3 regions of the Hydrogenovibrio sp. genome follow, and region 2 is predicted to be linked to each of the others. Evidence: predicted binding sites of a transcription regulator. Region 2 holds the regulator's gene; each other region holds the start of a gene.
The links. Region 2 encodes HrcA, which represses chaperone genes, less so after heat shock. Its sites were predicted from a motif close to TTAGCACTCNNNNNNNNNGAGTGCTAA; they were not measured.
Positions count from the first base shown of each region.

Region 1: rpoH (RNA polymerase sigma factor RpoH) is a predicted target of HrcA. The motif match lies at 2,057-2,083, and genes of this name have one in related genera.
Region 3: AC0KH7_RS01590 (co-chaperone GroES) is a predicted target of HrcA. The motif match lies at 1,718-1,744, and genes of this name have one in related genera.

Region 1 covers NZ_OZ223196.1:2,359,605-2,362,860, reverse strand. Annotated here, with positions in the region: gene aroB (3-dehydroquinate synthase) at 1-99, shown strand, start outside; gene AC0KH7_RS11160 (D-hexose-6-phosphate mutarotase) at 134-1,057, shown strand; gene rpoH (RNA polymerase sigma factor RpoH) at 1,146-2,000, opposite strand; gene AC0KH7_RS11150 (flagellar export chaperone FliS) at 2,285-2,719, opposite strand; gene purT (formate-dependent phosphoribosylglycinamide formyltransferase) at 3,199-3,256, opposite strand, start outside.
Region 2 covers NZ_OZ223196.1:915,678-918,933, forward strand. Annotated here, with positions in the region: gene AC0KH7_RS04325 (NAD(+) kinase) at 1-612, opposite strand, end outside; gene hrcA (heat-inducible transcriptional repressor HrcA) at 787-1,830, shown strand; gene grpE (nucleotide exchange factor GrpE) at 1,991-2,548, shown strand; gene dnaK (molecular chaperone DnaK) at 2,722-3,256, shown strand, end outside.
Region 3 covers NZ_OZ223196.1:323,729-326,984, reverse strand. Annotated here, with positions in the region: gene groL (chaperonin GroEL) at 1-1,329, opposite strand, end outside; gene AC0KH7_RS01590 (co-chaperone GroES) at 1,370-1,660, opposite strand; gene AC0KH7_RS01585 (C39 family peptidase) at 1,886-2,530, opposite strand; gene AC0KH7_RS01580 (transporter) at 2,527-3,256, opposite strand, start outside.

The sequences.
Region 1 (3,256 bases), 1.4 Mb from region 2:
AAGATTCGTTTGGTGTTGCTGAAAGCCATTGGGCAAGCGTATGTCACCGGTGACTATTCGCCTGCACTTTTGGAAAGAACCTTGACCGAGTATCGTTGAGTCAGGGCTTCCCTAGCGGCCTTAAGGAGTGACCATGCAGAGTGTCGAAGCATTGCAACAAACATTTTCGGTGGAAGGCGTGCGTTTTTACCGTCAGGACGGCTTGGTGATGGTTGAAGTCACTCATGCCGCCGCAAAAGCATTGCTGACCACGCACGGTGCGAGTGTGCTGAGCTTCACGCCCTTGTCGGAAACGACCTCCCGGCAAGATTGGCTGTGGGTGTCGGAATCCGCGGTTTACAGTGGTGAAAAGCCGGTTCGTGGCGGCATTCCAGTGTGCTGGCCGTGGTTTGGTCAGGCGGAGAAATCAGGGCTACCGGCCCACGGGTTTGTGCGCAATCAGGTTTGGGAGTTGACCTCGGTTTCCGCTGTGTCGCCGACACAAACCGAACTGGTGCTGACCACGGCGTCGTCGCCCGATACCTTGGCCATATGGCCGCACGCTTTTGAACTGCAATTGACGGTCACTATTGGAAAGTCTCTGGAATTGGCGTTGACGATGCGTAACTTGAGCGATCAACCCGTGGCGATTACCGAAGCGTTGCATACTTATTTTTCGGTGTCGAATGCACCGGATGTGGTTGTCGATGGGTTACAAGGCAGTGAATGTTTTGACAAACTGACCTACGCCGAAAGCTATTTCCAAACCACCCCGCTTAAAATTCAGCCGCCGATTGATTCGGTTTTTATTGATCAAACGGAGCCGGTGGTGATTCGGGATGCGGGCTATGAGCGTTGTGTTCGTATTGAAAAGAAATCGGCCGTGTCGTCGGTGGTGTGGAACCCGGGGCCGCAAATCATTAAAGGCTTTGCCGACATGAATGACCAGGCCTGGCCGAAAATGCTGTGTGTGGAAGCCGGTAATGTGCTGCAGAATGCCGTGACCGTGGCTCCCGGTTCCGAACACACCTTGCGCATGATGTTGACGGAACAGGCGTATTCGGCCGAGTCGAGTTAAGTGGTTGATAGTGAATCGATTGATAACGGACGGAAACTAAAACGGCGCTGAAAAGCGCCGTTTTAGTTTGTGGGTTTGCGGTGAAATCTCAGCCGAAGACCATATTGGAACGCAATTTTTTCATTGCCTGTTGTTCGATTTGGCGAATACGTTCCATGGACACGCCGTATTTTTCCGACAATTCTTTTAGGCCGGTTTTGCTTTCGCTTAACCAGCGTTGTTGTAAGATATCGCGGCTACGCTCGTCCAGACTCAACAGAGCTTGTTTCATCTGACCCAACTCATAGTCGGCTTGTGAATCGTTCACCAACTGCGTTTCCGGGTCCAGTTCCGGGCTGATGAGAACGGGGTAGCTTTTGGACGGTGATTCATCATCGTCGGACGGCAAGTCGACCGACATATCCTGCCCGTACAAACGCGTTTCCATTTCCAGAACATCTTTTCGGGTCACGCCCAGTTCTTCGGCCACGGCGTCGGCATCTTTGTCGCCGAACCATTCCAAAGATTTTTTCGTGCTGCGCAGTTTAAAGAACAATTTACGCTGTGCTTTGGTGGTGGCGGTTTTGACAATGCGCCAATTGCGAATCACGTATTCGTTGATTTCGGCGCGCACCCAGTGTACGGCAAACGTCATCAAACGGACATTTTCAGCCGGATTAAAACGTTTCACCGCTTTCATCAAGCCGATGTTGCCTTCCTGGATAATGTCGCCCAGCGGTAAGCCGTAGCCTCGATAGGAGCGGGCAATTGGCACCACGTAACGTAGGGAGGACAGAATCAGCTGGCGTGCGGCCTCCAAGTCTTTTTGGTAATACAGCTTTTCCGCGAGTGCTTTTTCTTCCTCGGCTGACAGTTGCGGCATGATTTGAACGGTTTTCAAATAGCTTTCAATGTTCTGGCCAGGAGTAAGGCTATTTGTGAACGGAATCAATTGATTTGTCATGCGCTTTCTCCTTTTGTATTCGGTTTCATCATTAATGCCATCATACTACACTTTTTTTAGCAGTCAAGTCAATAGAGTGCTAATGTTTTATGACGAAAATGGTTAAAAAGTATTGAGGTTGAAATTTTTATAAAAACAATTGGTTAAAGAATGTTGTTAACGTTGATTGTTTTTATTGGAGAGGTGTTGTTGGGCGAGAGTGTGAGGAGGGTTGCTAAGGACGAAAAAAGCCCAGAAAACGGCCGAAAAAGGTATTTTCGGCCGTTAGAATTGGGTGGAAAAGGTTATGCGTCTGCCGATACTTGGCCGGACTGTTGCATCATTTCCAACCAAGCATCACGAACCTCGGTCAGGATTTCGACCGCGCTGTCCAGATAGAAGGTGTCTTTTTCGAAAACGGCTTCCTGGATTGCTTTGTCGGCATAACGATACAGTTCGTCCAGATCAAATGCCAGTGAGCTGTCTTGTGTCAGGTTCAGGCGGTCACGAAGCGCGTCTAAAATTGTGGTCATGCGGCCAAGGTGGAATCCTTTTTCAACCAGGGCATTGCTTTGGTGGCAGACTTTTGCCAAGTTGCCTTTGTCGACGACGCCTTGTAGCAGTAACAGAATCGTTTTGCTTGGGTTATCGGCCAGTTGCGCTTCCGCATCCGGGTTTTGGTTGTATTCTTGAAGAATCGGGGCTTTTACTTCCGTAGCCATGGTTTGTTTCATTGTCATGGTTCAACTCCTGTGTGCAAATGAATCAAGCATTCGTTCTTAGGGAGAGCTTTGCACGAGATGGATGCACGGATAAAAATGGCTAAAATTTCCCTGAATGTCGTTGAAAAAATGGCGAATAGCCAGCTATTCGCTGCGTTTACCGCCTAATTCAAAAAAATTTTATCTCATTTTTCTATCGCTCCCCACTCATGCAAAGCTCTCTTAGGGTGTTGTTGTTTTGAGCGAATGTGTTGTGGATTCTTGAGCAGAGACTGTGCCATAAAACAAAAATAGTATTTAAGTTATTGAAATATAATGTTTTATGTGTGTATTAAAACTGACCAGGCCTGGGTGGAATAGGGTGAAAAGGGAAGGGGGAAAAGCGATTGCCAAAAAAATGGCAGTTAGACGATAAGACGGGAACAGGGGATGGGGCATCCGCCTGTTCAAGTGGTGTTATGGGGGTCGGTTTTAGGGAATCGTAAAAAACGCCAAGGTTAAAAGTGGACTTCAACGGCCGATGCCGCCCGTTTGGCTTTTTCGATCGCATCTTCG
Region 2 (3,256 bases):
CACATTCAAGCCGGCATCGACGATCGGGCCGCCGGCCGATAAAGAATAGGCGGTGGAGCCGGTCGGCGTGGAGACGATCAGGCCGTCGGAGCGTTGGCTGTTCAGGAAACGGTTGTCGACGAAGGTTTCGAATTCGATCATGCGCGGCGAATCGTTTTTGTGCAGCACCACATCGTTAAAGGCCACTTCTTCAAACAGGGTTTCGCCGTCTTTTTTGATGACAACTTTTAACAGTGTGCGTTCTTCGCATTGGTAATCATCGGCCAGCACTTCGTCTAGGGTGTCAAGCATGGTATCGGGTGACACGTCGGTTAAAAAGCCCAAACGCCCGAGGTTGATGCCGAGAATCGGAATGTTGTAATTGACGATGGAACGCGCTACGTCCAGAAAGGTGCCGTCGCCGCCGACGACAATTGCGAAATCGATGGTTTCCAACAGCTCGGAACGTTCCAGGCGTTCAATGCCGTAACGGTCGATGGGAAAATCCGAGCAAGAGCGCTGATCCAGCAGGACGCGCTTGTCCTTTTCCTGAAAGTACAGAATCAGTTTATCAATCACTTCCCAGGATTGAATGCCATTGTATTTGGCAAAAATTCCGATTTTACTGAACATGCGTCATTCCTTGTTCATGCAGGTTGAAAGGGCTTGGCCGTCTTTCCCCACTTGAAAATTTCCGTTTTATACCCATAATGCTTTTGAGTTCAATTTTATGGACTAGAATATTAAGCATCATTTTACGTTAAGCAAGCACTATTTTCTGCCTGACGTTTTTTAAAAGAATTACGAGTGTCGCTGCGCTGTATGAACTTGAATGAACGATCACAACTGCTTTTCAAACACTTAATGGCATTATACCTAAATGAGGGGCGGCCTGTCGGGTCATCCGTGCTGGCGAAAATGCCGGACGTTTCGGTCAGTTCCGCCACCATTCGTAATGTGATGGCAGACCTTGAAAAAATGGGGTTGATCCACGCGCCGCATACGTCGGCCGGACGTGTGCCGACCGAACACGGTTTTCGGGTGTTTGTGGATTCGATTCTGACGGTACAGCCTCTCAATGCCACGTCCATGAAGCAAATCGAACAGGGCTTTAATCAAGCCCAGACCCAGGAAGAGTTGCTGGGGTCGGCCTCGCAAATTTTATCCGGTTTAACCGGTATGGCGAGTTTGGTGATGTTGCCCAATCAGGAGCAGGAAGTCTTGCGCCACATCGATTTTGTGCGTTTGAACGACAAACGGGCTTTGGTGGTGTTGGTGCTGAACGATTTGGATGTTCAAAACCGTGTGATTGAATTTGACGAGCCGGTATCCGCTTCGCATCTGGAGCAGGCCAGCAATTATCTTAACGAGCATTTTGCAGGCCGCCATTTGTATGAAGTGAAGCAGTTGCTGGTGGAACGCATGGATGAATTGCGCAAAACCATGGATCAGCTCATGGTGTCGATTGTCGAGGCGACGGATGAAGCCATTGGCAGTAAAATGCAGCAGGGGATGCCGTATTTTATTTCCGGCAAAACCAATCTGCTGAATTACGACGAATTGGCGGATGCGGAAAAGTTACGCGCCTTGTTTCAATCGTTTGAAGAACACTCCGATATGTTGAATCTGTTCAATAAAAGCCTGCAAGCGAAAGGCGTGCAGGTCTTTATCGGGCAGGAGTGCGGTAATGAAAGTTATCAGAACTGCAGTGTCATTACCACGCCTTACGAGCGCGACGGCGAAGTGATGGGCGTGCTTGGGGTGGTTGGCCCCAGCCGAATGCCGTACGATAAAATCGTGCCGCGGGTCGATATGACCGCACGGATTCTCAGCTCCCTGCTCAATAAATAACCAACCAAACTATCCCAAAAACGACCAGGCCTGGTCATTTCAATCATTTGGCTTCGGTTCGAAAAATTAATGCAAAAAATTTTGTTTCCCGCGCTTGAAACCTTGAAAAGCGCCCTTATAAACCCCGTGATTTTACAGTTATCAACTTCTGGAGATTTTTATGTCTGACAATAAGGCAGAACTGAACGAAGAACACATTCCAACGGCGGAAGACGGTGTTTCCGAAGAAACCCATCAAGCCGAAGACGCGGTTGAGCATGACCTTGAAGCTATGCTGGATGAAGCGAAAAAGGAAGCCGATGCGCAAAAAGAATTGGCCCTCCGCACCTTGGCCGATATGGAAAACTTGAAGCGTCGTACCCGTTTGGACGTGGAAAACGCCCATAAGTTCGCGTTGGAAAAATTCGTTGGTGATTTATTGCCAGTGCTGGATTCTATGGAAATGGGCTTGGATGCGGCGTCAAAAGACGATGCGTCGGCGGACAGCATTCGGGAAGGCCTGGATATGACCTTCAAACAGTTCCTGGATGTGATGCAAAAGTTCAATGTGGAACGTGTCGATCCGGCGGGTGAAAAATTCGACCCGCAATTACACGAAGCCATGACGATGGTGCCGTCGCCGGACCATGAATCACAATCGGTGATTGAAGTCTTCCAAAAAGGCTATATTTTGAACGAGCGCCTGGTGCGCCCGGCCCGTGTGGTGGTGGCGGAGTAAGAACCTAATTAAATCAGGGGCGAAAAAATACCAAAAACTTTTGATGCCGCCCTTGAATAATTTTAGCCGCACCCTATATAGAAGCTAACATAGATAGAAGCTAACACAGAAAACTTTACGTATTAATTTGAAAGGCTTTGTCTCGCAAGGCCATGAAATTTGGAGAAAAACGAATGGGAAAAATTATCGGGATTGACCTCGGGACCACGAACTCTTGTGTCGCGGTAATGGAAGGCAAAGAAACCAAAGTTATTCCGAACGCGGAAGGCGCTCGTACCACACCGTCTATCGTAGCCTACGCTAACGATGGTGAAGTCTTGGTTGGGGATTCCGCCAAACGTCAAGCGGTGACGAACCCTGAAAACACCTTGTTCGCCATCAAGCGTTTGATTGGCCGTCGTGCCGACGATGCCGTGGTGCAAAAAGACAAGGATATGGTGCCTTATAAAATCATTCCTGCCGACAATGGCGATGCATGGGTGGAAGTGGGTGACAAGAAATTGTCTCCGCAAGAAGTCTCTGCGCGTACCTTGATGAAAATGAAGAAAACGGCTGAAGATTATCTGGGCCATGAAGTGACCGAAGCGGTTATTACGGTACCGGCTTATTTCAACGACTCTCAGCGTCAAGCGACCAAAGATGCCGGTAAAATCGCTGGTCTGGAAGTAAAGCGTATCATCAACGAACCGACGGCCGCGGCTTTGGCTT
Region 3 (3,256 bases), 590 kb from region 2:
GCGCAAAGCGATTTCGATACCGACTTGCTGTTCGTCGTTATCGCCTTTCACTTTTACTTTAGAACGCGCACGAACCAAGGCGACACCACCACCGGCAACGATTCCCTCTTGAACCGCCGCGCGAGTGGCGTGAAGCGCATCGTCAACACGGTCTTTCTTCTCTTTCATTTCGACTTCAGTCGCGGCACCCAGCTTGATCACCGCAACACCGCCGGACAATTTGGCCAAACGCTCTTGCAGTTTTTCTTTATCGTAATCCGATGTGGTGTTTTCCACTTGAGAGCGGATTTGGGCACAACGTGCATCAATGTCTTCTTTTGAACCGGCACCGTCGATCAATTTCGTGCTGTCTTTACCAACAACCGCAGACTTGGTTTCACCCAACATGTCCAGCGTGACGTTGTCCAATGTCAGACCCACTTCTTCAGAAATCACCGTACCACCGGTCAAGACCGCCATATCCTGAAGCATCGCTTTACGACGTTCACCGAAACCTGGCGCTTTGATGGCCGTGGCTTTGACGATACCGCGCATATTGTTGATAACCAGTGTTGCCAAGGCTTCACCGTCCACGTCTTCCGCAATGATCAACAATGGACGGCCGGCTTTGGAAACCGCTTCCAACGTTGGCAACAAATCACGGATGTTGGAGATTTTCTTGTCGTGTAGCAGGATGTATGGGTTTTCCAGCTCCGCAACCATTTTTTCCTGATTAGTCACAAAGTAAGGCGATAGATAGCCACGGTCGAATTCCATCCCTTCAACCACGACCAACTCATCATGCAAAGAAGACCCTTCTTCAACGGTGATGACACCTTCGGTCGACACTTTTTCCATCGCATCAGCAATCATCTTACCAACCGACACATCCGAGTTAGCGGAAATTGTCCCAACCTGAGCAATGGAGTCAGTCGTAGTACATGGCACAGACATTTTTTGAATTTCTTCAACAACGGCTTCCACCGCTTTGTGAATACCACGGTTCAAGTCCATTGGGTTCATACCGGCGGCAACCGACTTCATCCCTTCGCGAACGATGGATTGCGCCAAAACGGTCGCCGTCGTGGTACCGTCACCGGCCACGTCATTGGTTTGGGAAGACACTTCCTTCACCATTTGCGCGCCCATATTCATGAACTTGTCTTCCAATTCGATTTCACGGGCAACGGACACACCATCTTTAGTCACGGTTGGCGCACCGAATGATTTTTCAAGAACCACGTTACGGCCTTTAGGCCCCAAAGTAACTTTTACCGCATCCGCTAGGACATTAATCCCTTCAACCATTTTTTCGCGGGCATCTAGGCCCAATCTTACGTCTTTTGCCATCTTTTCAAATCCTTATGTTTAAAATTCTCAATAATGTTGATTATTCGACAATTGCAATAATGTCGTCTTCACGCATTACTTTCAAAGCTTGCCCGTCTTCGTCTTTGACTTCCTGACCGGAATATTGACCGAACATTACTTTGTCACCGACTTTGACCGTCATTGAGATAATGGAACCATTATCGGCCGCTTTACCTGGCCCAACAGCAACCACTTCACCCATGTTTTCTTTTTCTTGGGCGGAACCCGGCAGTAAAATACCACCCGCGGTTTCTTTCTGTTCTTCCACTTGACGAACGACCACACGGTCATGCAACGGTTTAATTTTCATAGGATTCTCCTAAACATTTGATAAATCATGGTATTAGATTACTAAAAAACTCAACAATTAGCACTCTACCACAGAGAGTGCTAATTATTTTATAAATCGGTTAGTCACTGTCAAGCCTTATGGGGTCAGTTATTTTTTTTTCAAGGAATGAAATGGAAAAATTTCAGAAAAACATAAAACGCCCAGGCCTGGGCACTTCAGGAGATGACAATGAGTGTTAAAACCTCAGTTTTTATAATATCGCCACACCCTAATGCTTTCAGCTTCGGGATGATAAAGCTCATAGTCTTTTATCGCCAATTCACTTTGTTTCGGTAAACCACTTCCCGGCCTTCCAATAACCAAAGCCTCGCCTTGCCAATAACGTTGTAAATCAGCTAATAACAAACGATATTTACCCATACTCGGGTCGGCAATGTAAGCTTCACCATAGCGAATTCCCCTCAATACCACAAAGTGATTGATGCCGTCCTTTCTCAAAAGAATCACGACCGGCCCCGATAAACGCTTTGCTTGCTCCAGCGACAATTTAACCCCCATAGCTTGATACCCAAGTCGAATCAATGTCTCTTTCATATCTAGCATGGAAAACCCTTCCTTAATACGATCTTTCGTTTCATCCTCAGTCAAACGAGCCGTCATATCGTAGATAATGACCCCTTCCCGCCAATTATCACCAAAATAATAATTTAAAATCGTCGCAATCGAAGCGGAACCACAGGAATAGTCCAACCCTTGGGCCACAACACCCTCACGTTTCATCGCCTGCCAAGTCTTCAATGTCGGCAAATCACCGCTCCCCTTCACCAGAGAAGCCGGCAAAACAACAATACTCAAACTCAGAAGAACAAATAAAGATATCTGCTTCATAATTTTTTCGAAAACGTTAAAGCCAAAGTCGGGGCACTACCGGCATCATCGTTCAGACCAAATTGAACGGTTGGCGTGGCAACTACGGTATCCCAAACGCGATAAGAACCTGAAAAACCAATATTAATCGGTTCTGAAGAAGAGCCCTGCATTTTCACACCGTCCAGTTTCATATTATCGTAGTAACTCCAGTACAACCTGGAGCTTAATGAGAAACGGCTATTAACGGCAAAACCAAACCCGGAATAAAGCCCAACTCCTTGTCCCGGTTCATATTCATGCCCATCAATTCGGTTCGCAAACGTATATTCATAAGACACACCACCGAACAAAATGACTGGATCAACATTTTTCGTAAAATCGAGACTTGGAGACACCATCCAATGCCCCGAACCATTGGACAACAAATTAAACCAGTCCTCAGGCGGTTCATAATAACTTCGCTCGCCCGTGGGGGCCGATGCCCGTAACGACAAAGTAATACTTGGGTATCCTCTTTGCTGTGGCAATGCCAAATATTGAAAACCAAACTGAACATCCCCCATTTTGGCTCTGTCTTCGTTTTTAACAAAATCGTTACCTGACACATATTCCGCATGAGAATAAACATAAGGCACACGAAACCATGTCTCCAGTCGGTTAGCAAAACCATGACGATACCCTAAAGCCAACTCCAACCGTCGCACCGTTGTATTAAAAATTTCCTTTGAATTAAACATCCCTTGA